DNA from 2 places in the Nocardioides sp. QY071 genome. Region 1 is predicted to be linked to the other one. Evidence: riboswitches for the same ligand, from Rfam matches in the RefSeq annotation. Region 1 holds a riboswitch; the other holds the start of a gene.
What was found. A riboswitch is a leader RNA that binds a small molecule or an ion and turns the genes downstream of it on or off. The one in region 1 is predicted to bind thiamine pyrophosphate.
Positions count from the first base shown of each region.

Region 1 (14,624 bases):
AGCGGACTCGTCGTGGGGTCGGCCAGGAGGTACCAGCCGAGGAGGGCGACGGCGAGGACCACCGCCAGGTTCGCGAGCCCGAAGGCCCACCACGCCATCGGGCGCTTGTCGTTGTGCTGCATGTCGGACCACCTTCTGGGAATGTGACCGACAGCACACTCGCGAGCTCCGGCGAGCCGGAACCGTTGCACCCGGTTGCAGCCAGAAGACTGCCCGAACGGGCAGGTCAGGGCCGGCCGCGCACCTCGAACTCCTGCGCGACCTCCGCCCGCGCCACGGGCCCCCTCAGTGCAAGCGCCCACAGCAGCAGCCGCGCCTTGACCGGCGAGAGCCAGCCGGCGCCGACCGCACCACGGGCGAGCAGGTCGATCTCGGAACCCGGGTAGCCGTACATCGCCCGCCCGGTGGGGCCCGAGCCCGTGCGCGAGGCGAAGACGACCGGGACCTGGCGGGCCAGGCGGCCCACCGCCTCGGCCGTCCGGGCCGACACGTGCCCGGCACCGAAGCCGGCGACGACGACGCCGTCGACGTCCTCGGCCCGGATCGCGTCGAGGACGTACCCGTCGTCGCCGAGGTAGGTCGCCACGAGCGGCACCCGCGGGTCGCCCGCCTCCTGCCCCGGCGAGAGCCGCAGCGCGGGCAACCGGCCCGGCGGGACGCCGTACACGACCTCGCCCTCGACGCAGCGCCCGATCGGACCGAACCCCGCCGAGCGGAAGGCGCTGGTCGACATCGAGTCGGTCTTGGCGACCCAGCGGGCCTGGTGCAGCTCGTCGTCGAACGCGACGAGGACGCCTCGCTCGCGCGAGCCCGACGCGAGGGCGCCGCGGACCGCGCTGAGCATGTTGGCAGGACCGTCGGCACCGGCGGCCTGGGGCGAGCGCATCGCGCCGGTGACCACGAGCGGCTCGGGGCGGTCCCAGAACAGGTCGAGGAGGTAAGCCGACTCCTCCAGTGTGTCGGTGCCCTGGGTGATGACCACGCCCCGGGCACCGGCGTCGACCGCGGCCTGCGCCCACGCCAGGGTGCGCAGGACGGTCGGCTCGTCGAGCGACGGGCTCGGCAGCGAGGCGAGCGTCTCGGCCCGCACCGTCGCGGTCTCCTCGAGCCCGGGCACGGCCGCCGCCAGCGCTGTCGCGGACAACGTCGGCACCACCTCGGTGCCGTCGTCGGACGTGGACGCGATCGTGCCGCCGAGCGCGCCGATCGCCACGGTGGGAAGGGTCATGGACCCAGCATTCCGCACCGCTGTCGGCCGTCGGTGGCAGGCTCGTCGCATGGCACGCGACACCACCCCCGGCCGGCTGGGCGGCAGCGCCGAGCGCCCGGCCCGCTTCTTCGCCGACGCCGCCGAGTTCGGCGCGTGGCTGGCCGCTCACCACGACACCGAGACCGAGCTGTGGATGGGCCTCTACAAGAAGCACGTCCCCGACCGCGGCCTGACCTGGGCGGAGGCGGTGCCGGAGGCGCTGTGCTGGGGCTGGATCGACTCGGTCGCCCAGCGCATCGACGAGGACGCGACCCGCCAGCGCTGGACCCCGCGGAAGAAGACCAGCAACTGGAGCAAGGTCAACATCGACCTCGTCGAGCGACTGCGCGCCGAGGGCCGGATGCAGCCGCCGGGGCTGGCGATCTGGGAGGCGCGGAGGCGCGACGTCGCCCCCTACACCCACGAGGCCGGCCCGGGGCTCGCGCTGCCGCCGGCGTACGCCGCCCAGCTCGCCGCGGACCCGGCCGCCACCGCCTTCTGGGACGCCGCCACCAACACCTACCGCCGGATCTGCATGAACTGGGTGACCACCGCCAAGCAGGAGGCGACCCGCGACCGGCGGATGGCCCAGCTCGTGGAGGACTCGGCGGCGGGACGGATGATCCCGAGCCAGCGCTACGGCGAGATCCCGAAGTGGGTGGAGCTGGCTGCCGCCGCGGCGGCAGCCGCGCGCTGAGGTCGCCTGGACGCGCCGATGCCCCCGCGGACGTGAGGTCCTGCGGGGTGCGGGGCGGGGTCGTTACTCGTCGGGCGGGCTGGGGTCGCTGGTGTCGCTGGTGTCGTGGAGGGGGTGGGTGCCGCGGTGGTCGACGCGGAACCGGAACCCGTTGGGGCTGGTCCACACATAGGTCGCCGGCATCGGGGTCTCGTAACACCACGTCGAGTGGGTCTTGGCGCGGTGATGGCGCCGACACAGCGGGACCTCGTTGCAGGGGCAGGTCGGACCACCCTGGCCGTAGGGCTTGGCGTGGTCGAGGTCGCACCTGGACGCAGGTCGGGTGCAGTGCGGGAACCGGCAGGTGTGGTCCCGCAGCATGACGCGGGCCTTGTGGCGGTCGGGGATCTCGTACGCCGTCACAGGCACGTGGTCGGCCAGGTCGATCACCGGCCGCACGATGATCGTGGTGCCCTTCGACCGCAGCCACTCCCGGATCTGCGCGGCGGTGATCGGACAACGTCCCTCGTCCCACCGGCCGACAGGGTTGTGCCCGGTCAGGGTGGTGTCAGTGACGTGCACGTTGAGCACGACCTTGCGGCCCGGGACGGTCGCGACGACCTCGCCGGTGTCCGGGTCGGGGAGCAACAGGTCCAGGGCCAGGTCGTCGCGGGCGAGCTCGGCAGCGGCCTTGGACCGGCGCACGTCGAGCGTCGAGTCGTCACCGAGCCGACCCAGGACCTCGGCCCGACGGGCGACCGCTTGGTCGAGGTCGTGACCATCCGCGGCGTCCAGCAGCCCGTCGAGGTGGACCAGCCCGTGCTCGTCGACCTCGCTCAGGTCGAAATGCCGATGGTCGGCGGCGGCCTTCTGACGCTCGGCCTCGGCACGGTCGGGGTCGAACCGAAGCACCGCCTCCGCCACGAGCCTCTCCAGTTGCGCCCAGCCGACCCCGGAGGCGTTGAACAGCTGCCGGTCCACGAACCCAGCCGCCTCAGCACACAAGCCGTGGGTGAGGTCGGCGATCCGCTCCGCCCGCCACGGCGCCAACCGACCGGAGGTGACGGCGGCGTAGACGGTGGGGAGCCGCCACGCGCACTCGATCACCCGCCCGACATACGCCTTGCCGCCGTCAGGGGACCTGCCGAGGACCGCGACCAGCTCCATCAACGCGAACTCGCTGACCAGGGGTGCACCCGCACCTGCGATCGGGACACCGGTGTCGAGGTAGCCCTCGGTGATCGTCGCGGCCCTCTCAGGACCGGTCACGACGTGGTCGCTCGCCCATTCCACGATCGCGGTCCATTCCTCGACCAGGAGGTTGTTGCGGGCCCGGATGCCGGCGCTCAGCCGCGACAGCACAGGTGCTGTCGAGCGGGGCTGGGTTCCGAGATCCATGACTGGATTCTCCCACCCACCTCCGACACAATCACGCGTCGGAAACCCGCCTGTGGACTAGGGAAACTCGATCCGTGGGGTGTGGAGAACCGACGTCTCCAGCTGCAACCGAAATGGCGTCGCGGACCGCAGCCCGACCGCCGAACCCGGGCCACCTCGACGCCTTCCTCGTCGCTGCCCATTCGGAACGAGACCGGCTACGGAGCCGAAGCCCGCGGACAGTTCCGGCAGCACGGCCAGGGGTCTCGTGACAGTCGCTGCGCGACCTCCTCGACCACCGGGGGATGCGGACCGTAGCCCGACCGCCAGACCCAGCCACCTCGCTCGCCAGCGCCTCTCCGAACGCAACCACGACGCAGCCGAAGCCCGAGCACAGTCCCGGCAGCATGGCCAGGGGTCTCGTGACGGTCGCTGCGCGACCTCCTCGACCACCGGGGACGCTGCGCGACCTCCTCGACCACCGGGGACGCTGCGCGACCTCCTCGACCACCGGGGGATGCGGACCGTAGCCCGACCGCCGGACCCAGCCACCTCGACGCCTTCCTCGTCGCTGCCCTTTCGGAACGAGACCGGATACGGAGCCGAAGCCCGCGCAGAGTTCTGGCAGCACGGCGAGGGGTCTCGAGACGGTCGCTGCGCGACCTCCTCGACCACCGGGGCATGCGGACCGTAGCCCGGCCGTCGGACCCAGCCACCTCCCGCCTTCGTCGCCAGCGCCTTTGAGAACGCAACGACCTACGGTGCCGAAGCCCGCGCAGAGTTCCGGCAGCACGGCGAGGGGTCTCGAGACGGTCGCTGCGCGACCTCCTCGACCACCGGGGACGCTGCGCGACCTCCTCGACCACCGGGGACGCTGCGCGACCTCCTCGCCCTCACCCGGCCGACGGCTCGACGTACACCGACGCGCCGAGCTCCAGGAACTCCGCGGACTTCTCCTTCATCCCCAGGGCCGCGTCCTCGGCCGACAGGTCCGACCCGAACCGCTCCCGCACGTCCTGGCTGATCCGCATCGAGCAGAACTTCGGCCCGCACATCGAGCAGAAGTGCGCGGTCTTGGCATTCTCGGCGGGCAGCGTCTCGTCGTGGAAGGACTCGGCGGTGACCGGGTCGAGGGACAGCGCGAACTGGTCGTGCCAGCGGAACTCGAAGCGTGCCTTCGACAGCGCGTCGTCCCAGTCGCGGGCGCCGGGGTGGCCCTTGGCGACATCGGCGGAGTGGGCCGCGAGCTTGTAGGTGAGCACACCGGTCTTCACGTCGTCCCGGTTCGGGAGGCCGAGGTGCTCCTTGGGCGTGACGTAGCAGAGCATCGCGGTGCCGTGCATCGCGATCGTGGCCGCACCGATGGCCGAGGTGATGTGGTCGTAGCCGGGCGCGATGTCGGTCGCCAGCGGCCCCAGCGTGTAGAACGGCGCGCCGTGGCACCACTCCTGCTGCAGCCGGACGTTCTCCTCGACCAGGTTGAGCGGCACGTGGCCGGGGCCCTCGACCATCACCTGCACGTCGTGCTCCCAGGCGCGCGAGGTGAGCTCGGCGAGGGTGCGCAGCTCGGAGAGCTGGGCCTCGTCGTTGGCGTCGGCGGTGGCGCCCGGGCGCAGGCCGTCGCCGAGCGAGAACGAGACGTCGTACTGGCGGAAGATCTCGCACAGCTCGTCGAAGTGCGTGTAGAGGAAGTTCTCCTCGTGGTGTGCCAGGCACCAGCCGGCCATGATCGACCCACCACGACTGACGATCCCCGTCACGCGCTGCGCGGTGAGCGGCACGTACCGGAGCAGCACGCCGGCGTGGATGGTCATGTAGTCGACGCCCTGCTCGCACTGCTCGATGACGGTGTCGCGGAAGACCTCCCACGAGAGCTTGTCGGCCTCGCCGTTGACCTTCTCCAGCGCCTGGTAGATCGGGACGGTGCCGATCGGCACCGGCGAGTTGCGGATGATCCACTCGCGGGTGGTGTGGATGTCCTCACCGGTGCTGAGGTCCATCACCGTGTCGGCGCCCCAGGTGATCGCGTGGGTGAGCTTGTCGACCTCCTCGGCGATCGAGGAGGTGACGGCGGAGTTGCCGATGTTGGCGTTGACCTTCACCAGGAACCGGCGGCCGATGATCATCGGCTCGGACTCGGGGTGGTTCACGTTGGCCGGGATGATCGCCCGGCCGGCGGCGACCTCGCTGCGCACCAGCTCGACGTCGCAGCCCTCGCGCACGGCGACGTACCGCATCTCCTCGGTCACGATCCCCGCGCGGGCGTAGGCCATCTGGGTGACGTTCTGCCCCCGCAGGGGGCGGCGCCGCTCGCCGCGCCACGGGTCCTGGGCCGCACCGCGGCGTACCGCCGAACGGCCGTTGTCGAGCAGCTGCGTCTCGCGGCCGTCGTACGACGTCACGTCGCCGCGGCCCTCGATCCATGCGGACCGCAGCGGCGGCAGGCCGGCCTCGGGCTCGGATCCGGGGCCGGAGGTGCAGTAGCGGTCGAAGCTCTCACCGTTGGTCAGTGCGACCCGGGTGAAGGGAACGGCCAGGTCGCCGATCTCGATGCGGGTGTGGGCGGGGTGGACGGTCATGCGGGATCTCCTTGGATGTGGGCGACGGGCCCCCGGCCGCGGCCGAGGGTCCAGTCCTGGCCGAGGTGGAGCTGGCGGGCGACATAGGCGTCGGCGCGGGCGGCGGCGGCGGGGATGTCGGCGCCGTGGGCGAGGTGGGCGGCGAGGGCCGCGGAGTGGGTGCAGCCGGTGCCGTGGTCGTTGGTGGTCGGGAGGTCGCCGCCGCGGGTGACGACGACACCCGGGCCGTCGGTCAGGCCGAGCGCCAAAGCCTCCTCGGCGTTGGGGGTGGCGACGGTGGCGACCGGCAGCAGCGCCTCGCGGTAGGCCTGCCGCACGTCGTCGGTGGCGAGGACGGCTCCGGAGGTCGCGACCAGCACGGGGTCGACCACCAGGAGCCGGTCCGCGCACCGCTCGGCGACCAGCCGGACCACCTCCGGGGTGGCCAGCATGCCGGTCTTGACGGCCGCGACGGGCAGGTCGTCGAGCACCGCGTCGAGCTGGGCGGCCACGACGTCGTACGGGACCGGGTGGATCGCCCGCACACCGGTGGTGTCCTGGGCGGTGACCGCGGTGACGACGCACGCGCCGTGCACCCCGAGCGCGGCGAAGGTCGCGAGGTCGGCGGCGATGCCCGCTCCGCCGCTGGAGTCGGTTCCGGCGATGGTGACGACGACGGGCGGGTTCACGAGACCGCCGCCAGCAGCGCCGCGACGACCGCGGCGGGGTCGGCTGCGCGCATCACGGCGCCCATCACGGCGACACCCCACGCGCCCGCCTCGAGCGCCCCCGCGGCGTTGTCCGGCGTGATCCCGCCGAGCGCCAGCACCGGCAGGGGCGGGTCGGTGAAGGCGGACGCCGGGAGCGGCGGTCCGTGGCCGGGCTTGCTCGCCGTCGTCGCGTACGGCGACAGGGTGGCCCACCACGCCCCGTCGGCCGCGGCCGTGGCGAGGTCGGCGCGGGTGTGGCAGGAGCGGCCCCACCGGGTGGCGACGCCGGGGACGGGCGCGGCGGCGGGCAGGTGGACACCGCTGCAGCCCGGCACCGCACGGTGGGCGGCGATCACCTCGAGCCCGCAGGTCCGGGCGTGGTCGGCGATCTTGGCGCGCTCGTCGTCGGGCAGGTCGACCTCGCGCAGCAACACCGTGGCCAGCCCGCCGTCGGCGGCCGCGGCGATCACGTCGCGCAGCGAACGCCCCTCGGGGACGAGCGTGCGGTCGGTCAGCACGACGACCCGGCGGCTCATGAGATCAACCCCAGGACGGGGCTGGAGGCGCGGGCCTCGGCGCGCCGCGGCACCCGGCCGGCGCCGTAGGCCAACCGGCCGGCATCGACCGCAAGGCGCAGCGCGGAGGCCATCGCGACCGGGTCGTCGGCCCGCGTCACGGCGGTCGCGGCGAGCACCGCGTCGCAGCCCAGCTCCATGGCCAGGGCGGCGTCGCTCGCCGTACCGACGCCGGCGTCGAGGACCACCGGTACGTCGACCGCGGCCCGGACCGCGGCGATGGCGTGCGGGTTGAGGACGCCCAGCCCGGATCCGATCGGCGAGCCGAGCGGCATGACCGCCGCGCAGCCGGCGTCGACCAGCCGGCGGGCGAGCACCGGGTCGTCGGTCGTGTAGGGCAGCACCACGAACCCGCGCCGCACCAGCTGTTCGGCGGCGTCGAGCAGCTCGACCACGTCAGGCAGCAGGGACCGCTCGTCTCCGATCACCTCGAGCTTCACCCAGTCGGTGCCGAGCGCCTCGCGGGCCAGCTCGGCGGTCAGCACCGCCTCCCGGGCGGACAGGCAGCCGGCGGTGTTGGGCAGCAGCCGGACCCCGGCCGCGCGCAGCGCCGCCAGCAGGCCGCCGTCCGCGAGCGTGGAGGTACGCCGGATCGAGACCGTCACCAGCCCGGGCTCGGCGGCGGCCAGCACCGGCTCGACCAGGGCGGTCCGCGGCAGGCCGCCGGTGCCGAGGAACAGCCTCGAGGAGAGCCGCTCGCCCGCGATCAGGACCTCGCTCATCCGCCCTGCACCGCCGTCACGACCTCGACCACGTCGCCGTCGGCCAGCCGCCACGACGGCCACTCGCCGCGCGGCACCACCTCCTCGTTGACCGCGACCGCGACTCCGTGCGGCCGGGCATCGCCGAGGCGGCGCTCCAGCAGGTCGGCGACGGTCGCCGCGTCCGTGACCGCCTCTCCGTTGCAGGTGATCATCGTGCTCCTTCCATGGTGCGGCGGGGATCGAGGACCGGGTCGACCCGTCCGGTCTCGAGGTGGTCGGCCACGAGCCGAGCGGTGAGCGGGGCCAGCAGCACGCCGTGCCGGTAGTGGCCGGCGGCGAGGACGACGCCGTCGACGCCGCTCGGCCCGACGAGCGGCAGTCCGTCGACGGTGGCCGGGCGGTCACGGGCCGTGCCCTCGACCAGCTCGGCCCGGTCGAGCGCGGGCCACAGCGTCCGCGCGGCCGCCAACAGCCGCAGCGCCCCGCCGGCGGTCACCACGGGCGCAGCCGCGTGCGCCTCCGAAGTGGCGCCGAGCACCACGCGCCCGTCGCCGCGCGGCACCAGGTAGACGGTTTCGCCGCCCACCCAGCCGCGGACGGTACGACGGGGCGGGTCGTCCGAGCGCAGCCGCAGGATCTCACCACGGACCCCGGAGACCAGTCCGGTCCAGGGTTCCGGCAGCGACGAGCCGGTCGCCACGACGGTCACCTCGGCGTCCGGTCGCGCGGAGCCACGCAGCTCCACCCGGTCCAGCAGCGCCGCACAGACCGCCCTCGGATCGACGCTCGCCTCCGACGGCAGCAGCGCGCCGCCGGCCACGCGGGCCAGGGTGGGCTCGGCGGAGCGCACCCCCGCCCGGCCGAGGAGGTCGACGGAGTGGCCGTGCCGGTGCAGCAGCGCGGCCTGCCGCTCGACCTGCTGGAGGTCGCCGGCGTCGTACCCGACCAGGAGGGTGCCGCTCCTGCGCAGCTCGACGCCGAGACGGCCGGCCAGCTCCGGCCACAGCTCCAGCGAGGCCAGGCCGAGCCGGAGGATCTCCTCCTCGCCGTGCCAGACCTCGGCAGCCGGGCTGAGCATCCCCGCGGCGGCGTACGACGCCCCGTCGGCGGGCCGTGGGTCGACCACCGCCACGCAGTGTCCACGCCGCGCGAGCTCCTCGGCGACCGTCAGCCCGACGATCCCCGCGCCCAGCACGTCGATCCGCATCCCGGCCACCTCAGGCGACTGCCGCGACGAGCTCCTTCGCTGCACCCAGGGGATCAGGTTGTCGCCAGATCGAGCCGATCACGGCCACGCCGTGGGCGCCGGCCGCCCGCACCTCACCGGCGGTCGCGGCGGTGATGCCGCCGATCGCGACGAGCGGCAGCACTCCGGCCGCCTCGGCGACGGCAGCGACGCCCAGCGGCGCGGGCAGTCCGGCCTTGGAGCCCGAGGCGAAGACCGGACCGAACCCGGCGTAGTCCGCACCCGCATCGGCAGCCGCGACGACCTCAGCCCGGGACCGACAGGTCGCGCCGATGACTAGACCGGGAGCCAGGCGTCGCGCGTCGGCGACCGCGAGGTCGTCCGCGCCGAGGTGCACGCCGTCGGCGCCCGCGGCGAGCGCCACGTCGAGCCGGTCGTTGACGACGACCAGCGCTCCCGCCGGACGCACCGCGGCGAGCACCGAGCGGGCCAGCACGACCAGCGCGCCGGTGGCCAGGGACTTGGCCCGGACCTGGAAGCCGTCGACCCCGGCCTCGGCCAGGGCGGGTAGCAGGGAGAGGTCGTCCCGTTCGGAGACCAGGCAGAAAAGGTGTGCGCTCATCAGGTCCGTTCCTTCGCCGGCATGATCCGGATCAGGTGTGACGGTCGGAGCGGCTCCAGCTCCCTCTCAGCCCGCTGCCGCGGACTCCCGTGGGTTGTCGGCGGCGACGTTAGCACCCTCGTGCGCGGCGAGGTAGCGCCGTACCGCCAATGCGGCCGCGCGCCCCGCCCGGTTCCCGCCGATGGTGCTCGCGGACGGGCCGTAGCCGACCAGCTGCACCCGCGGGTCACGTACGGCGGTCGTGGCGGTCTGCACGTCGGCACCGCTCTGCAGCAGCGCGATCCCTCCGCGCTCGCTGCGCAGGTGGAGCGGTGCGAGGTGCCCGACCGCGGGCCGGAAGCCGGTCGCCCACAAGATGACGTCGGCGCGCTCGAAGGACCCGTCGGCCCAGCGCACGCCGTCCGGCTCGATCCGCGCGAACATCTCGCGGCGCCGCTCGTAGACACCGAGCCGGGCCGCCTCCTGCTCCTGGGGCCGCAGTGCGAGGCCGGTGACGCTGACGACGCTCGCGGGCGGCAGGCCCTCGCGGACCCGCTCCTGGACCAGCCCGATGGCGTGCCGGCCGACGTTCTCGTCGAAGTCGTCGCGCCACACCGGGGCCCGCCGGGTCACCCACACCACGTCGGTGCGCGGCGCGAGCTCGCCGAGTAACTGGACCGCCGAGGCGCCGCCACCGACCACGACCACCCGCTTCCCGCGGAAGTGGTCCGGTCCGGGGTAGTCCGAGGTGTGCAGCTGCTCCCCGAGGAAGGTCTCGGCGCCCGGGTAGTACGGCACGAACGGCTGCGTCCAGGTGCCGGTGGCGTTGACCAGGGTTCGCCCGGTCCAGCTGCGCTCGCCGGCGTGCACCACCAGGAGCCCGTCGTCGTCGGTGACCCGGTCCACCCGCACCGGTCGTACGACGGGCAGCCGGTTGTGGTCCTCGTAGCGACCGAACCACGCCGGCACCACGACATTGGCCCGTTCGCGGGAGTCACCGGGAGCCGGGGCGTCCGGCAGGTCGGCCACGCCGTGCACGTCGTGCATCGACAGCGAGTCCCACCGGTGCTGCCAGGCGCCGCCCGGCCGGTCGTTGGCGTCGAGCACGACGTGGTCGATGCCGAGCCGGGTCAGGTGGAAGGACGCCGAGAGGCCGGCCTGGCCGGCCCCGATCACCACTGCGCCATACACGTGCACGGGAGCAAAACAGCCATTTCGCCCCGGATATGCCCTCCGCCGTGACATTGTGAATGATTCTTCGTTAAAACCTCGCAGAAATCCCCACCTCGGCTCGCTCGGCGTGCCCGGGTAGTGGTTTGCTTGGGGGGCTCGACACATACATAGCAGTCATCACACGGATGGGAATGGGGTCCCGTGAACGTGCGCAAGTTCGTCACCTTTGTCGCCTTCACCTTGGCGGGTGCAGGTCTGGTCGCCGTTCCGGCACCCGCGGCGCAGGCCGCCGACCCGGTCTACTGGTCCTACGCAGCCAGCACCGGCGCGACGTACGTCAAGGTCCTGGACGGTGTCGTCCAGTCCGACCTGACCGCCCAGTCGGGTGTCACCGGCGGCGCGAAGTCCAGCACCTCGAAGAACAGCACGGCCGCGGCCAGCGTGCTCAACCTCGCCCAGCTCGGCGCGGTGGAGACCCAGACCGACGCCGTCGTCTCGCAGGTCCTCGGGCAGCCGCAGACCACGCTGAAGTCGTGGGCGCGGGTCGCCAACGTCAGCCTGCTCGGTGGCCTGATCACCGCCGACGCGCTCGAGACCACGATCAGCACGACCGGTCGCGCGGACGGCAACGGCTCCCACACCGCCAACAGCCGCCTGGCGAACATCAAGATCGCCGGCGTCAAGCTGCCGCTCAACATCCCCAAGAACTACGCCGTCACCATCCCCGGCGTCGCCAGCGTCACCCTCAACTACTCGATGCACGGCAAGGTCGAGCAGGAGGACGGCGACCTGATCGGCACCATGGGCTGGGCGGTCGGCGTGACCCTGCTGCAGCCGTTCGGCGGCTACTCCGCCGGCGTGACCCTGCTGGTCAACCCGGTCAACCAGTACCTCTCCGAGGTGCAGCCGTCCTCCGGCGCCGGCCTGTTCGGCACCGCCTACGGCAGCCGGGTCCAGGCCAACGTCTCCGACGCGGTCACGGTCGTCAGCGACCCGACCGCCCGGGTGATCACGCCCTTCGGCTCCAGCAACGGCCAGACCAAGTCCAACTCCACGCTGGCCGTGCGGGTGCCCGGCATCCTGACCACCGGCGCCATCACGTCGACCACGACCTCGACCAAGGACGCCTTCGGCAACGCCGAGATCACCAACACCAACCGCACCGCCGGCATCAACCTGCTCGGCGGCCTGGTCAAGGCGACCGCGGTCAAGGTGACCGCCCACGGCAAGCTGGCCGACGGCAACTGGACCTCGGACATGAAGATGGAGCTGGTCAACCTCGTCATCGCGGGTCAGACGATCCCGATCGACGTCTCGCCCAACACCATCCTCAACATCGCCGGTCTCGGCCAGGTCGCGCTCAACCTGCAGCAGACCGACACCAGCGTGGGCTACCAGAACATGATCACCGCGGTGAAGGTCACCCTCGACACCGCCCAGGCCGGCCTGCCGGTCGGCGCCGTGATCGAGCTGGGCGTGGCCTACACCGGCATCGTCCCGCCCGCTGCCTGAGCAGCACACAACACCGCCCGAGGGGCCGGGTCGCCAGCAGGCGGCCCGGCCCCTCGGCCGTTCCCGGAGCGGGATATCCTCGGTAGCCGTGGCTGAAGCTGAGTTCCGTTACTCCGACCTCCTCCCGACCGGCAAGGACGACACCCCCTACCGGCTGATCACGACGGAGGGCGTCGAGGCCGTCGAGGGCCCCGACGGACGCACCTTCCTCAAGGTCTCCCCCGAGGCGATCCAGCAGCTGACCGCCGAGGCGATGCACGACATCAGCCACTACCTGCGGCCCGCGCACCTCAAGCAGCTGCGCAAGATCATCGACGACCCCGAGGCGTCCGGGAACGACCGCTTCGTCGCGCTCGACCTGCTCAAGAACGTCAACATCTCCGCCGGCGGCGTGCTGCCGATGTGCCAGGACACGGGCACCGCGATCGTGATGGGCAAGAAGTCCGAGGGCGTGCTCACCGGCGCCGACGACGCCGAGTGGATCAGCAAGGGCGTCTACGACGCCTATACGAAGCTGAACCTGCGCTACAGCCAGCTGGCCCCGCTGACGACGTACGACGAGAAGAACACCGGCTCCAACCTGCCGGCCCAGATCGAGCTGTACTCGACCCCCGGCACGAACGCGAAGCCGGAGTACAAGTTCCTCTTCATGGCCAAGGGTGGCGGCTCGGCCAACAAGTCCTTCCTGTTCCAGGAGACCAAGGCGATCCTCAACCCGAAGCGGATGCTGGAGTTCCTCGACGAGAAGATCCGCTCGCTCGGCACGGCCGCGTGCCCGCCGTACCACCTCGCCGTGGTCATCGGCGGCACCAGCGCGGAGTTCGCGCTCAAGACCGCGAAGTACGCCAGCGCCCACTATCTCGACAACCTCCCCACCGAGGGCTCGATGGACGCCCACGGCTTCCGAGACCTCGAGCTGGAGGAGGAGGTCTTCAAGCTGACCCAGTCCTTCGGCATCGGCGCGCAGTTCGGCGGCAAGTACTTCTGCCACGACGTCCGCGTGGTCCGGCTCCCCCGCCACGGCGCGTCGTGCCCCGTCGCGATCGCGGTCTCCTGCTCCGCCGACCGCCAGGCACTCGGCAAGATCACCTCCGAGGGCGTTTTCCTCGAGCAGCTCGAGACCGACCCGGCGCAGTACATGCCCGACGCAGGCGTCGCCGAGGACATCTCCGGCGGCGAGGTGGTCAAGGTCGACCTCAACCAGCCGATGAGCGAGATCCTCGCCCAGCTGTCGTCGTACCCCGTCAAGACCCGGCTCTCGCTGACCGGCCCGCTCGTGGTCGCCCGCGACATCGCGCACGCCAAGATCCAGGAGCGCCTCGACGCCGGCGAGGAGATGCCCGACTACCTCAAGAACCACCCGGTCTACTACGCCGGCCCGGCCAAGACCCCGGAGGGCATGGCCTCCGGCTCGTTCGGCCCCACCACCGCGGGCCGGATGGACTCCTATGTGAAGTCCTTCCAGGCCGCCGGCGGCTCGATGGTCATGCTCGCCAAGGGCAACCGCTCCAAGCAGGTCACCGAGGCGTGCGACGAGTACGGCGGCTTCTACCTCGGCTCGATCGGCGGCCCGGCCGCGCGCCTGGCCCAGGACTGCATCAAGAGCCAGGAGGTCATCGAGTACCCCGAGCTCGGCATGGAGGCGGTCTGGAAGATCGAGGTCGAGGACTTCCCCGCCTTCATCGTGGTCGACGACAAGGGCAACGACTTCTTCACCGACCCGGGCGGCGCGGTCACCGTGCCGATCTCGGGCATCCGGGTCCGCTCCGCGGAGTGACCCCGGGTGGTCGCGGCCGGGCCGGGTACGGCCCGGACATGGCTGTGACCACCTTCCAGGACCTCCCGCTCGCCGACCGCGACCGGTCGTGGGACGGCGACGCCGCCGACAAGCGGGTACGCCGCTGGGCGGGCGCCGAGGACGAGCCGAACGAGAAGTACCGCGACGCCCACGTCTGGTACGACGCCGAGGAGAAGGACAACTTCACGGCGTACAAGCTGCTCATCGCCGACGTGGTCGACGACCGGCTGGTCGCCGTGCCCCGCGGCGTGATGGCGGCGGGCAACGTGATGCAGGGCGCCCGCGGCGGCGTCGACCTGCCGGACAAGGACGTCGACCGGGTCAAGAGCCACCTGGCGAAGTACTACCGCAAGATGGACGACACGGCGCCCTGGGAGGACTGAGGCTCCGGAGGGCTGAGGGAACCCTCCGTCGGTGTCGGCCGTTGGACCAGGCATGCGCTGCCCCATCGACGAGACCACGCTGGTGATGAGCGAGCGGAACGGCATCGAGATCGACTACTGTC
Region 1 covers NZ_CP124681.1:1,005,674-1,020,297, reverse strand. Annotated here, with positions in the region: gene QI633_RS04865 (hypothetical protein) at 1-122, opposite strand, end outside; gene QI633_RS04860 (asparaginase) at 227-1,228, opposite strand; gene QI633_RS04855 (YdeI/OmpD-associated family protein) at 1,278-1,946, shown strand; gene QI633_RS04850 (HNH endonuclease signature motif containing protein) at 2,010-3,323, opposite strand; gene thiC (phosphomethylpyrimidine synthase ThiC) at 4,196-5,881, opposite strand; gene QI633_RS04840 (hydroxymethylpyrimidine/phosphomethylpyrimidine kinase) at 5,878-6,549, opposite strand; gene QI633_RS04835 (thiamine phosphate synthase) at 6,546-7,106, opposite strand; gene QI633_RS04830 (thiazole synthase) at 7,103-7,867, opposite strand; gene thiS (sulfur carrier protein ThiS) at 7,864-8,061, opposite strand; gene QI633_RS04820 (FAD-dependent oxidoreductase) at 8,058-9,056, opposite strand; gene thiE (thiamine phosphate synthase) at 9,067-9,657, opposite strand; TPP riboswitch at 9,648-9,758, opposite strand; gene QI633_RS04810 (NAD(P)-binding domain-containing protein) at 9,724-10,833, opposite strand; gene QI633_RS04805 (choice-of-anchor P family protein) at 11,011-12,321, shown strand; gene QI633_RS04800 (fumarate hydratase) at 12,410-14,098, shown strand; gene QI633_RS04795 (hypothetical protein) at 14,137-14,502, shown strand; gene QI633_RS04790 (zf-TFIIB domain-containing protein) at 14,555-14,624, shown strand, end outside.

Region 2 (14,624 bases), 570 kb from region 1:
GAGGCCGCGCTGCGCGAGGCCGACGAGGAGATCGGGGTCGACCCGGCCGGCGTCGAGGTCTTCGGGACACTGCCCGAGCTGTGGCTGCCGCCGTCCAACTTCGCGGTCACGCCGGTCCTCGGCTGGTGGCGCGACCCGGCTCCGATCCGGGTCGCCTCGCCGGAGGAGGTGCACGCGATCCACCGGGTCACGCTCGAGGAGCTGTTCGCCCCCGAGCACCGGATCCAGGTCCGTCATCCCGGCGGCTGGATGGGCCCCGGCTTCCTGATCGGCCCCGACAAGGACGTGATCCTGTGGGGCTTCACCGGCGGGATCCTGACCCGGTTCTTCGACTTCCTCGGGTGGCTCCCACCGGTGAGCGACCCGCCGGTGCATGATCTCCCGGACTACATGCTCGCCGAGCACGTCCGCCGGACGGCCGCCGCGGCAGCTGCCGACGAGGAGCCGGGGGACGGCATGGACATCCTGGAGCCCAACGAGTGAGCCGCCGAATGAGCCCCGCGTGAACGTCCTCGACTGGCTGCTCGTCGTCCTCGTCGCGGCGTACGCGCTGTCCGGCTACTGGCAGGGCTTCATCACCGGCGCGTTCGCGACGATCGGCCTGCTCTCGGGCGGCCTCGGCGGGATCCTGCTCGCCCCCGTGGTGCTCAGCAACTTCGAGCCGTCGCTCGCGGTCTCGCTGGGAGCGCTGTTCATCGTCATCCTGTGCGCGTCGCTGGGCCAGGCCGTGCTGCAGTACGCCGGCGCCCGGGTCCGCGAGCGGATCACCTGGCAGCCCGCCCGGGCGCTCGACGCCATCGGCGGTGCGCTGCTGAGCGGGCTCGCCGTGCTGCTCGTCGCGTGGGCCCTCGGCGTCGCGATCTCCGGCACCCGGATCGGCTCGGTCACCTCGATGGTGCGCAGCTCGGTGGTGCTCTCGAAGGTCAACACGGTGCTGCCGGACTCGGCCCCCAACGCGCTGCAGGCCTTCAACAACGTCGTCGGCACCGGCTTCTTCCCGCGCTACCTCGAGCCGTTCGCGCCCGAGCGCATCGTCGAGGTCGCGCCCGGCCCGGCCGACCTGCCCGGCACGGAGCCGGTCAAGGAGACGCGGTCGAGCGTGGTCAAGATCCGCGGCGCCAACGACTGCGGTCGCGGCGTCGAGGGCACCGGCTTCGTCTTCGCGCCCGACCGTGTGATGACCAACGCCCACGTCGTAGCGGGCGTCGACGACCCCGAGGTCAGCATCGGCGGCGGCACCGAGCTCGCCCGGGTCGTGCTCTACGACCGTGAGCTCGACATCGCCGTCCTCGCCCTCGAGACCGACGACGCCCCGGTGCTCGACTTCGACACCACCATCGGCGCGGAGGACGCGGTCGCGATCGTCGGCTACCCGCAGGACGGGCCGTTCGACGTGCAGACCGGGCGGGTCCGCGCGATGCAGAACCTCCGCTCGCCCGACATCTACGGCAACGGCACGGTGGTCCGCGAGGTCTACTCCCTGCGTGGCCTGGTCCGCCCCGGCAACTCCGGCGGCCCGATCGTCACGCCGCAGGGCCGGGTCGCCGGCGTCGTGTTCGCCGCCTCGGTCACCGACCCGGAGACCGGCTACGCCCTCACCGCCCAGCAGGTGCAGGCCAGCGCCCGGGCCGGCACCGCCCCCGGCACCGACGATGCCGAGGTCGACACCGGCGACTGTGCCTCCTAGAGGCTCCGCCATAGTGGACGCATGACCGAGACCTTCGTGCGCTACGAGTACGCCGCCGGCGTCGCCCGGATCACCCTCGCAGACGGCGAGCGCGGCAACCCGATCCACCACGCCTCGGTCGCCCAGCTGCACGACGCCGTCCGCTCCGCTCACCGCGACGGCGCGCGCGTCGTCGTACTCGCCGCCGAGGGCCGGTTCTTCTCGGTCGGCGGCGACCTCGGCGCCTTCGCCGGAGCCGACGACGTGGCCGCCTTCATCGACGACCTGGCCGAGGCGCTGCACCGCGTGGTCAGCGAGCTGGTCCGCTCCGAGGCGATCGTCGTCAGCGCCGTCCAGGGCACTGCCGCCGGCGCCGGCTTCCCGCTCGCCGCCGCGGCCGACGTGGTGATCGCCGCCGAGAGCGCGAAGTTCAGCCTCGCCTACACCAAGGTCGGCCTCTCGCCCGACGGCGGCAGCTCGCTGCTCGTCAACACCCTCGGCCTGCACCGGACCCTGCGCCTGGCCCTGCTCGGTGACCTGCTCACCGCCCAGGACGCGTACGCCGCCGGCCTGGTCGCGCGGGTCGTGCCCGCCGACGAGCTGGCCACCACCGTCGACAAGGTGGTCGACGGCCTCGCCGCCGGCTCCGCCACCGCGAACGCCGCCGCCAAGCGGCTGCTGCGCGAGGTCGCCGCGCCGACGCCGGAGACCGCGCTGCGCCAGGAGTCCTTGTCGATCCGCACCCTCTCGGTGAGCCCCGACGGGCGCGAGGGTGTCGCCGCGTTCGTGGAGAAGCGGGCGCCCCGGTTCAACGGCTAGTGGGTCGCCGAGCTCAGTCGGCGGCCGCGGTGGCGTCGTGCCGCACCGGGCAGCCGCCGGCGCCGGGCACCGGGAAGGTGCCGAGGTCGGCGAGCGCGAACCCGCCGGGGTAGCTCTTGATCCGCGGCAGGTCGGCGGTGTACGTCGGCACCCGGTTCGACGGCGTGAAGCGCAGCAGCCGGGCCCGCACCTTCATCGCGCCGACGCTGAGCCGGCGCACGAGCGGACCGGGGTCGGTGTAGGCGAACGCGTCGAGCAGCGGCTGGTCCATCAGGCCGCGGCTGAACAGCTCGACCGGCCTGCGCAGCGGGCGCGGGTAGAAGGTCGTCAGCAGGCGCAGCGTGGAGTCGGCGACCCGGCGTCCGCCCGCGTCGAAGTCGAAGTGGGCGCGCTCGTAGTCGTCCATCAGGTGCATGAACGCGTCGTACGTCTCGGGGATGTCCTTGATCCCCATGTGCCTGCCGAGCGCGCGGTAGTAGTTCACGCTCGCGTGCAGCTCGGTGGCGGTCAGCGCGCGCCAGCCGTAGTCATCGAGCCAGCGCTTGGGGACCACGACGAAGGTCGACAGGACGTAGAGGAAGTCGTCGTTGGAGATGTCGTACATGCGGTGCATCTGGTTGATCCGCCGCAGCGCGGTCCTGCCGGCCTCCGAGTCGAAGCCGTGCACGAACGGTGCCTCGAGGAGCAGCGCCGTGTCGTCGTACCGCTTCTGGACGGCGCCGGTGAACGCGCCGGTCTCGTCGAGGAGGCGGCCGATGCTCGGGACGGCGTAGGTCCGGAACAGTGCGAAGCTCAGCGCCTGGGTGAGGTCCCAGGTGAACTCGTAGAGCGCCAGGTTCTGGTAGATCTCGACGTAGTCGGTCTCCGGGTCGAGCGATTCGTTGCGGTCCCGCCACAGCGTCTTGGCCATGCTCCGGAGCCTAGGACGGTCCCCGGGATCCGCAATAGATGACGAGTTCTCACTTTCCTTTCGCTTTTCGGACCGCGACCTTCTAGAACGTGTTCCAGTTCGCGGCTAGAGTGCGCCCGGTGAGCATCCCCGACGTCTTCGCCCCGGTGGACCTGGGTCCGGTCCGGCTGCGCAACCGCACGGTCAAGGCTGCGACCTTCGAGGGGCGTACGCCGGACGGCGTGGTCACCGACGAGCTCATCGCCTATCACCGGGCTCCCGCTGCCGGCGGCGTCGGCCTCACGACGGTCGCCTACCTGGCCGTCGCGCCGGACGGACGCACCCATAGCGAGCAGATCGTCGTGGGGGAGCGCACCCTGCCCGGCCTGGCCAGGCTCGCCGACGAGATCCACGCGACGGGCGCCGCGATCGCCGGCCAGGTCGGGCACGCCGGCCCGGTCGCCAACGGCCGCTCCAACAGCGTGCACGCCATCGCGGCCAGCCCGATGCCGAGCCCGCTGTCGATGCAGATGATCCGCTCCGCGTCAGAGAAGGACCTGACCCGCGTCACCCGGGCGTACGTCGACACCGCCCGGACCCTGGTGCGCGCGGGCTTCGACGTGCTCGAGCTGCACATGGCGCACTCGTACCTGATCTCGTCCTTCCTCGCCCCCGGCCTCAACCGCCGCCGCGACCGATGGGGCGGCCCGCTCGAGCGCCGGGCCCGTCTCGCGCGACAGGTGGCGCGCGTCGTACGCGAGGAGGTCGGGGACGCCGTCGCGGTGACCGCCAAGGTCTCCGTCTCCGACGGCTTCGCCGGCGGGGTCACCACCGCGATGAGCGTCGAGCTCGCGCAGCTGCTCGAGGCGGACGGTCACCTCGACGCCCTGCAGCTCTCGGGCGGCTCGTCGCTGATGAACCCGATGTACCTGTTCCGCGGCGACGCCCCGGTCGCCGAGTTCGCCGCGACCATGCCACCGCTCGTGCGGTGGGGGATGAGGACGCCGGCAGGGCGCGGGTTCATGAAGCGCTACGCCTTCGAGGAGGCGTACTTCCGCCCGAAGGCGCTGGAGCTCCGCTCCGCCGTCGCGATGCCGCTCATGCTGCTCGGCGGCATCAACCGGCTCGAGACCATGCGGCAGGCGATGGCCGACGGCTTCGACTTCGTCGTGATGGGCCGGGCGCTGCTGCGCGAGCCGGACCTGGTGGACAGGCTGCGGTCGGGTACGGCGGCCGGGGGCATCTGCATCCACTGCAACCGCTGCATGCCGACGATCTACTCGGGGACCCGCTGCCCCGAGTGGGCGCCGGGAGAGGTGATCCCGGCGCCCGATCGAGGCTAAGGGGTCAGCCCCGCGTCACTTGGCGATGCAGTCGGCGCTGGCCTTGCCGATCACCTCGGAGGCGTCGGAGACCTCGTCGCTGGAGCCCTTGTCGTTGTCGACCATCTTGTTGAGGGTCTCGTCGGAGAGGTCGGAGTCGACGACGGCCTTGGCGATGCAGTCGATGACGTCGTCGGTCAGCGCCGAGGAACCACCGGGGATCTGGTCCTTGATCGCGTCGGCGACCTCGTCCTGCGAGGGCCGGCCGCCGCCACCGCACGCCGAGAGCGTGACGGCGAGAAGGACGGCCGAGCTGACGAGCTTGATCTTCATGGATGGGTCTCCTGGGTCGGTCGGTGTGGGCGCGCGGACGTGCGCGCCCTCCGGTCGACGGGCTGCATGCCCGGTTCGCGGGCGCGGGACACCTCTTCCCAGAAACTAGAACTCGTTCTACATTGGCCCGCATGTCACAGGTCATCCCCGAGAAGCCGCTACGGGTCGTCGTCTGGTCCACGGGCACCATCGGGCGGCACGCGATCGTCGGCGTCGACGCCCATCCCGACCTCGAGCTGGTCGGCGTGTGGACCTCGACGCCCGAGAAGCACGGCCAGGACGCCGGCCTGCTCGCCGGTCTCGACCGCGAGCTCGGCGTCAGGGCCACGACCGACCGCGACGAGCTGGTCGCGCTGCGGCCGGACTGCGTCGTGCACGGCGCGATGACCGACGACCGGGTGTTCGAGTCGATCGCCGACCTCACCGAGCTGGTCCGCGACGGCGTCAACGTCGTCTCCTCGGGGCCGGTCATCCTGCTCCACCGTGAGGGCACGCTGCCCGACGAGATGATCGAGGCCATCGACGAGGCGGGTCGGCAGGGCAACGCCAGCCTGCACGTCAACGGCATCGACCCCGGCTTCGCCAACGACGTGCTGCCGCTGGTGCTGACCTCGCTCTCCCAGCGCATCGACCACGTCGTGGTCAGCGAGATCGCGGACTACTCGACGTACTACCAGCCGGTGGTCATGCGCGACCTGTTCGGCTTCGGACAGCCGATCGACGGTGGGGACGCCAAGCCGCTGCTGTGGGAGCCGGGCATCCTCACCACGGCCTGGGGGCCGGTGGTGCGGTTGATCGCGGCCGGGCTCGGCGTGACGCTCGACGAGCCGCTGGTCGAGGAGGTCGACCGGCGGCCCGCGCCGCGGGACACGAGGACCGTGTCACTGGACGTGGCGGAAGGCACCATGGGGGCCGTCCGCTTCCGCGTCATCGGCACGGTCGACGGGGTCCCGCGGGTCACCCTCGAGCACGTCACGCGTACGGCGCCCGACCAGGTCCCCGAGTGGCCCACTCCCGCCGAGGGCGACGGCTGCTACCGGATCGAGATCACCGGCGAGCCCTGCATGAAGCTCGAGTTCACCCACCACGGCGAGCACGGCGACCACAACGTGTCCGGGATGATCGTCACCGCGCAGCGGCTGATCAATGCGATCCCCGCCGTCGTCGCGGCCAGGCCGGGGCTGGTGACCGCCCTCGACCTGCCGCTGGTCACCGGCCGCGGCCTCGTCACCGGTACCGTCGCGGGCACCAAGGAGAAGCGATGAGCATCCTGGACCGGTTCCGGCTCACCGACCACGTCGCCGTCGTCACCGGCGCCGGCCGCGGCATCGGTGCCGCCACCGCCGTCGCGCTCGCCGAGGCCGGCGCGGACGTCGTCATCTCCTCGCGCACCGAGGCCCAGTTGGTGGAGGTCGCGCAGCGGATCGAGGAGGCCGGGCGCCGGGCGCTCGTCGTACCTGCCAACCTGGCGCACACCGACGAGGTCGCCGCCCTCGCCGGTGCGGCCTTCGACGAGTTCGGGCGCCTCGACGTCGTCGTCAACAACGTCGGCGGCACCATCCCGAACGCCTTCCTCGACACCGACGTGGCCTACCTCGAGGAGGCCTTCCACTTCAACGTCGCCACCGCGCACGCGCTCAGCCGGGCCGCCGTACCGCTGATGCTGAGGTCCGCGGGCGAGGGCCGGCAGAAGTCGATCACCTCCATCTCCTCGGCGATGGGCCGGCTGGCCGGGCGCGGGTACCTCGCCTACGGCACCGCCAAGGCCGCGCTCGCGCACTGGTCGCGGCTCGCGGCGACCGACCTCAACCCGGAGATCCGCGTCAACGGCGTCTTCGTGGGCTCGGTGATGACCAGCGCGCTGGAGTTCGTGGCCGGCGTGCCGGAGATGAGGACCCAGCTGGAGGAGGCCACGCCGCTCGGCCGGATCGGCGAGGCCGAGGACATCGCCGCCGCGGTCGTCTACCTCGCCTCGCCGGCCGGGAAGTACGTCACCGGCAAGCTGCTCGAGGTCGACGGCGGCATCCAGGAGCCGAACCTCGACCTCCACCTACCCGATCTGCGACCGGATGTGAACGACGCCTAGAGTGCGTTCATGAGCACTGGAGGGGTCGCCACCGGACACGCCATCTCGCCCGACTCGGGCCGGCACTGGGCCGACGAAGGCGCCTGGGAGGTCGCAGAGGGCGTCCACCGGATCCCGCTGCCGCTGCCGATGGACGCGCTCAAGGCGATCAACGTGTACGTCGTCCAGGGCGACGACGGGCTCACCCTGATCGACGGCGGCTGGTCGATCCCGGTCGCCCGGGAGCTGCTCGACACGTCCCTGCGCTCGATCGGCTCGGGCTTCGGCGACATCAAGCGGTTCCTGGTGACCCACGTGCACCGCGACCACTTCACGCTCGCCACCGTCCTCGGCCACGAGTACGGCGCCGACGTGGCCCTCGGTCGCGAGGAGCAGCCCGCGCTCGAGCTGCTGCACCGCGCCAGCCGCGAGGGCCTCGACGAGAGCCCGTTCCTCGCCGTGCTGCGTACCGCCGGCGCCGAGGAGATCGCGGAGCTGTGGGCCGCGGGTCCGCGCGACCTTCCGCAGGCCGTCGACTGGGCGTTCCCGAGCACCTGGCTCGAGGGCGACCAGGCCGTCGATATCGGCCGGCGCCGGCTCGACGCCGTGCACACCCCCGGCCACACCCCCGGCCACTACGTCTTCGCCGACCAGGCGGAGGGCGTCCTCTTCTCCGGCGACCACGTGCTCCCGACCATCACGCCCTCCATCGGCTTCACCGTCCCGCCCGCCGACCAGCCCCTCGGCCAGTTCATGGCCTCCCTCGCCCGGGTCCGCGAGCTCCCCGACCTGCGCATCCTCCCCGCCCACGGCCCGGTCGCGCCGTCGTCGTACCAGCGCGTCGACGAGCTGCTCGCCCACCACGAGGACCGGCTCTCGCTGTGCCTCGACTCCCTCCGCGCGCGGGGCGCGGCCACCTCGCTCGTCGTCGCCAAGGACCTCGGCTGGACCCGGCACGAGCGGGCGTTCGGGGAGCTCGACGTGTTCAGCCAGGGCATGGCCGCGATGGAGACCAAGGCGCACCTCGACCTGCTCGTCGCCCGGGGTCAGGCCACTGCGGTCGACCTGCCGGACGGCGTGGTCTACACCGCGTCCTAGAATCGGAGGCGTCAGACAGGGGAGCACCATCCGGGTGCTGAGAGTGCGGCGCGGGCCGCAGACCCTCCGAACCTGATCCGGTTAGCACCGGCGAAGGGAGTCATCCGATGCGTACGCGCACGCTCACCGGCCGCCTCACCCTGGTGGGCCTCTCGACCACCGTCCTGCTCGCCAGCGGCTGCTCGCTCCTCAGCAGCGAGAGCGACGGCGACAAGGCGGACGACAAGACGGTCACGCTGGTGACCCACGAGTCGTTCGCCGTCCCCGAGGAGCTGGTGAAGGCCTTCGAGAAGGACACCGGCTACCGGCTCACCATCAGCAAGCTCGAGGACGCCGGCGCGCTGACCAACGAGCTGGTCCTGACCAAGGACAAGCCGGTCGGCGACGTCGTCTTCGGCGTCGACAACACCTTCGCGACGCGAGCTGTCGACGAGGGCGTGTTCGCGCCGTACGCGCCGACGCTGCCGCAGGGCGCCGACGCCTACGAGCTCGACGGCGACGACCAGGACGCGCTCACGCCGGTCGACACCGGCAACGTCTGCGTCAACGTCGACGACGCCTGGTTCCAGGCCAAGGGGATCCCGGCCCCGACGAGCCTCGACGACCTCACGAAGCCCGCCTACAAGGACGTCTTCGTGATCCCCGGCGCCAGCACCAGCTCCCCCGGCCTGGCCTTCCTGCTCGCGACGATCGCGAAGTACGGCGACGACTGGTCGTCGTACTGGACCGGGCTCGTCGACAACGGCGCGAAGGTCGTCAAGGGCTGGTCCGACGCGTACTTCACCGACTTCACCTTCTCCGGCGGCGACCGGCCGATCGTGGTGTCCTACGACTCCTCGCCGGCGTTCACTCTCGACAAGGCGGGCGACAAGACCACGACCAGCGCGCTGCTCGACGGCTGCTTCGAGCAGGTCGAGTACGCCGGTGTGCTGAGTGGCGACACGACCAACACCGCGGGCGCGCACGCCGTGATCGACTGGCTGCTCTCGCCCGAGGTGCAGGCGGCGCTGCCCGAGTCGATGTACGTGTTCCCGGTCGACTCGTCCGTCGAGCTGCCCGCGGACTGGGCGAGGTTCGCCGAGCGGCCCGAGAAGACCGAGCAGGTCGCGCCGGCCGAGATCACCGAGAAGCGCAAGGCCTGGCTGGAGCAGTGGACGGAGATCGTGTCGCGCTAGGCAGTTCGAGAATGGCCCGACGACTGGCACTGGGACTGCTCGCCGCGGTCCCGGTCGCCGTCGTCGCCGTCTTCTTCGTGCTGCCGGTCGGCGCGATGCTCCACCGCGGCGTGTGGCCGGACGGCTCGTTCGACCCGGGTGCCGTGCTCGACGTGCTGCGGCGCCCGCGCACCGGCCGCGTGCTCTGGTTCACGGTGTGGACCAGCAGTGTCGCGACCACGCTCGCGGTGCTGCTCGGCCTGCCGGCCGCCTATGTCCTGCACCGGCTGCGCTTCCCCGGCCGCGCCCTGATCCGTACGGCGCTGCTCGTGCCGTTCGTGCTGCCCACGGTCGTCGTCGGGCTGGCCGTGCGCGAGCTGATCTCGTCGTCCGGCCTGCTCGGGTTCCTCGACCTCGACGGCACGGCGGCCGCGATCCTGATCGGTCTGGTCTTCTTCAACGTGGCGGTCGTGATCCGCACCGTCGGCGTCGCCTGGGAGGGCCTCGACCGCCGCCCAGCCGAGGCCGCGGCCGCGCTCGGCGCCACGCCGCTGCAGGTGTTCCGGACCGTCACCCTGCCCGCACTGCGCCCGGCGATCGTGTCGGCGGCGAGCGTGGTCTTCCTGTTCTGCGCGACCGCGTTCGGTGTGGTGCTGGTCCTCGGCGGCGTCCGGTACTCCTCGGTCGAGACCGAGATCTACCTGCTCACCGCCGACCTGCTGGACCTGCCGGCCGCGGCGGCGCTCTCGCTGGTGCAGATGCTGGCGGTCGTGGCCCTGCTCGTCGTGGTGGGCCGGTTGCGCGCCGTACCCGACCCGACCGTGCGACGCATCGCTGCCGCCCCCGCCCGCCCCCGCCCGCGCGACCTGCCGGCCCTCGCGGTCACCGCGCTCACCCTCGCCCTCGTCGCCCTGCCGGTCCTGGCGCTCCTCGTCGGTTCGGTGCGACGCGACGGCGGCTGGAGCCTCGACTTCTACCGCGCGCTGGGCGGATCGGCCGACGGCCTGCTCCAGGTCTCGGTCATCCACGCGCTCGCCGCGAGCCTGCGGATCGCGGTCGACGCGACCTGGATGTCGCTGTCCCTCGGGCTCGTCGTGGCATTCGTGGTGACCCGGAAGGTCCGCAGCAGAGCGGGAAAGCGGGCGCGGGCCGTGCTCGACGGCTTCTTCATGCTGCCGCTCGGCGTCTCCGCGGTCACCCTCGGCTTCGGGTTCCTGATCGCCCTCGACCAGCCGCCGCTCGACCTGCGGGCGAGTCCGCTGCTGGTGCCGATCGCCCAAGCGCTTGTTGCCCTCCCTCTCGTCGTCCGCACGCTCGTGCCGGTTCTCGCCGGCATCGACGACCGCCAGCGCCAGGCCGCCGCCTCGCTCGGAGCCGGTCCGCTGCGGACCCTCCTGACCGTCGATCTCGCCGTCGTGTGGCGGCCGCTCCTCGCCGCGGCCGGCTTCGCGTTCGCGGTGTCGCTGGGAGAGTTCGGCGCCACGTCGTTCATCGTGCGGCCGGCCGAGCCGACACTCCCGGTGGTGATCTACCGCTTGCTCGGGCATCCGGGTGCCCTCAACTATGGCACCGCCATGGCCGCGTCAGTGGTGCTGGCCGCCGTGACCGCGGGTGTCATCCTCGTCGTCGAGCGGCTGCGTGTGCCGGGAGTGGGATCGTGGTGAGTTCGTGGTGAGCCTGGAGCTTCGGGGAGTGAGCGTCGCCTTCGACGGGACGGTGGCGGTCGACGGCGTCGACCTCAGCGTCGAGGACGGCCACGTGCTCGGCGTGCTGGGGCCCTCGGGCTGCGGGAAGTCCACGCTGCTGCGCGCCGTCGCCGGCCTCGAGCCGCTGACCTCCGGGCGGATCGCGTGGGACGGCGCCGACCTCGCCGGCGTACCGACGCACCGGCGCGGGTTCGCGCTGATGTTCCAGGACGGCCAGCTCTTCGACCACCTGACCGTCGCCCGCAACGTGGGCTACGCCCGCCGCCTGCAGGGCGCCTCCCGCGCCGCCGTCCGCGCCGAGGTCGACGACCTGCTCGAGCTGGTCGGCCTGGGCGGGTACGCCGACCGCCTGCCCCGCACGCTGTCCGGCGGCGAGCGACAGCGCGTCGCCCTGGCCCGCTCCCTGGCCGCGCGACCCCGGCTGCTGCTGCTCGACGAGCCGTTGAGTGCCCTCGACGCCGGGCTGCGCGGACGGCTCGCCGCCGACCTCCGACAGATCCTCGCCGACGCCGGTACGACGGCCCTGCTGGTGACCCACGACCAGGACGAGGCCTTCGCGATCGCCGACCGGCTCGCCGTGATGCGGGACGGACGCATCGTCCAGGAGGGTGCCACCGGCGACGTCTGGGCGCACCCCGCCGACGCCGGCACCGCCCTGTTCCTCGGCTACGCCCGTGTCCTCGCCCCCGACCTCGCCGCCGCCCTCCTCGGCCGCCCCTCGGGCGAGATCGCGCTCCGGCCGTCCGCCCTGCTGGCCGGTCCCGACCTCGCCGGTGGCCTTCCCGCCTCGGTCGTCGACTTCCGCCCGACCCCCGACGCCGGCCGGCTGGTGGTGGCCGTCGACGGAGTCGGCGAGCTGGACGCCGTCGGGGTGCCGGGCTGGGTGGCGGAGCCGGGCCAGCGGGTCGTCGTACGTGTCGGAGAGCACGGAATCGCCGCTCTGCCCGACACTGCGGCCGAACCCGCTGGGACTGCACCGTAGGATCCCTCGGGTGTATCGCCGCGCCTACACCCTTCTCATCGGCACGGCCGCGCTCATGCTGGGTCTCGCCGTCCTCACCGCGTGGAAGCTCGATCGCCGGCTCCTCGACCCCGAGGGGAGCTTCCTCGGACCGTCGTACATCCGGCTGCCGCTCCTCCTGCTCGGTGCGCTCCTGCTCGACCTGCTGCCGCTGGCGCTGTGGAAGGCCCACGGCCGGCCCAGCCGTGTGGTGCCGGTCGTCCGGGAGCGGCTGCGCACGCACTGGACCAAGGAGCGCGCGATCCTGGTCGCGATCGGCGTCATCAGCTTCTACCTGACCTACGTCAGCTACCGGAACCTCAAGTCGTTCCTGCCGTTCGTGCGCTCCGACCCGAACGCCGCGCCGGGCGAGGTCCGCGCGCTGTCCTTCGACCGCGAGCTGCACATCCTCGACCGGGTCATCTTCTTCGGCCACGACCCGAGCGACGTGCTGCACGCCGTCTTCGGCACGTCCCTCACCGCGCACGTGCTCTCGCCGATCTACCTCGGCTTCCTGCCGCTGGTGCCGCTGGCCGTCACCGCCTGGCTGGTCTGGTCGCGCAACCACTCCTTCGGCTACTGGTTCGTGACCTCGCAGTGCCTCGCCTGGTCGCTCGGGACGCTGTCGTACTACCTGCTGCCCACGCTCGGCCCCGGCATCGCCTACTGGCCCGAGTACACCGCGCTGTCCCACACCGGCACCACCGACCTGATGAACTCGATCGTCAGGGCCCGCGGCAACGTGCTGTACGGCGGCGCCACCGAGTCCGTGAACTCCATCGCCGGCTTCGCCAGCCTGCACTGCGCGATCACCCTGCTCTTCGCCCTGATGGTGCAGTACACGCTGCGCTCGAAGATCCTCAAGATCGTGTTCTGGGTGAACTTCGGCCTCACCGTGATCGCCACGCTCTACTTCGGCTGGCACTACGTGGCCGACGACCTCGCTGGCATCGCGATCGCGATCGTCTCGTTCTACGTCGGTGGCATCGCGAGCGGCCAGAAGTTCGACAGACGCGGGCACTCGCATCCGACGACCACCACCTCGAAGGTCCCGGTCAACGTCGACTGATCCGGATGTGGTCGCCGCGGGAGTTTCACCGGTCGACCGGTGAAACTCCCGCTTGGACGAGGAAGCATCCTCGTCCAAGCGCGAGTTTTGTCGTCCCAGTCCGCCAGTTTCACCGGCCGACCGGTGAAACTGGCGGGGCGATCGAGAATGACATCGATGTAATTCGCAAGCCGACACGCCGACGACCTGTGAGATTTCTGAGGTTTTTGTTTCGTATGTGACAAAAGCGCACTACGGTGACGCGAGTGCGTTCTTCCACCTTCGGTACCGGCCTGGCCGCCCTCGTCCTGACGGCGGTGGTCTGCATCCCCGGAGCGCAGGCGGACCCGACCCCGCCCACCCCGGCCAACCCCGGTGCGCCGAGCGCCGCCGACGTCCAGGCCGCGCAGGACCGGGCCGGCGCCGCCCAGAGTGACGTTGCCGCGATCCAGCAGCGGCTGGCCGACGCGGCCGCCGAGCTCGACACCGCGACCATCCGCGCTGCCCGTGCGACCGAGGCCTGGAACGGCGCGCGTTGGGCCGCCCGCACCGCGCGCGCAGCCGAGCGGCGGGCGACGGCGGACTCCGCGGTCGCCGCCCAGGCGCTGGCCGAGCACGAGGACACCTTCCGTGACGCGGTCATCACCGCTCAGGGCATGGGCCTGGAGCTGTCCATGGTCGAGGCGATCGTCGATGCCGACGGGATCGACGCGCTGCTCGAGCAGACCTCGGCCAACGAGCACGTGCAGGCACTGTTCGACCAGCGGCGCGACGAGTACATCGCCGCGTCGACGGCTGCCACCGAGGCCGCCGACGCGGCCACCGCGGCCGCGGCCGAGGCGGACCGGGCGCTCGCCGACGCGCGGACCGCGCGCGACCGGGCCCGGGCGACCGCCCAGGACGCGGAGATGGTCACTGCGCGGATCGAGGCCCGCCGTACCCGGCTCGTGAAGCGGCTCGCCCGCCTCCAGGGTGTGAGTGTCGCCGTCGCCCGCGCCCACCAGGCCGCCGTCGACGCCGAGGCGGCCGCCAAGGCCGCCGCCGACGCCAAGGCGGCGAAGGAGGCCGAGGAGGCCAAGGCCGCGAAGGGCGACAAGGGCGACAAGGGCGACAAGGACGACAAGGGCGATGCGCCCACCCCGGCCGCCGACCCCGCGCCCGCCGACGGCGCCCAGGCTGCCATCGCCTTCGCCCGCGCCCAGCTCGGCGAGCCCTACCGCTGGGGCGCCGCCGGCCCGGACTCGTGGGACTGCTCCGGCCTGGTCGAGAAGGCTTGGGCGGCCGGCGGGAGGACGCTGCCGCACTACTCGGTCGCGCAGTACGAGCAGTCCACGCCGATCACCCGCGACCAGCTGCGCCCCGGCGACCTCGTGTTCTGGTCCGACGGCGGCCCGGGCGCGATCTTCCACGTCGCCCTCTATGCCGGCGACGGGCAGATCATCCACGCCCCGCGCACCGGCCGCCCCGTCAGCGTGGAGTCGATCGACTACTGGCGTACGCCGGACTTCTTCGCGCGGCCCTGAC
Region 2 covers NZ_CP124681.1:435,165-449,788, forward strand. Annotated here, with positions in the region: gene QI633_RS02055 (CoA pyrophosphatase) at 1-483, shown strand, start outside; gene QI633_RS02060 (MarP family serine protease) at 503-1,687, shown strand; gene QI633_RS02065 (enoyl-CoA hydratase-related protein) at 1,709-2,485, shown strand; gene QI633_RS02070 (oxygenase MpaB family protein) at 2,499-3,395, opposite strand; gene QI633_RS02075 (NADH:flavin oxidoreductase) at 3,515-4,717, shown strand; gene QI633_RS02080 (hypothetical protein) at 4,733-5,029, opposite strand; gene QI633_RS02085 (diacylglycerol kinase) at 5,161-6,294, shown strand; gene QI633_RS02090 (SDR family oxidoreductase) at 6,291-7,115, shown strand; gene QI633_RS02095 (MBL fold metallo-hydrolase) at 7,125-8,192, shown strand; TPP riboswitch at 8,200-8,308, shown strand; gene QI633_RS02100 (thiamine ABC transporter substrate-binding protein) at 8,300-9,367, shown strand; gene QI633_RS02105 (ABC transporter permease subunit) at 9,379-11,010, shown strand; gene QI633_RS02110 (ABC transporter ATP-binding protein) at 11,039-12,034, shown strand; gene QI633_RS02115 (phosphatase PAP2 family protein) at 12,045-13,121, shown strand; gene QI633_RS02120 (C40 family peptidase) at 13,367-14,623, shown strand.
Region 2: another riboswitch for thiamine pyrophosphate. It lies ahead of QI633_RS02100 (thiamine ABC transporter substrate-binding protein); the one in region 1 lies ahead of thiE (thiamine phosphate synthase).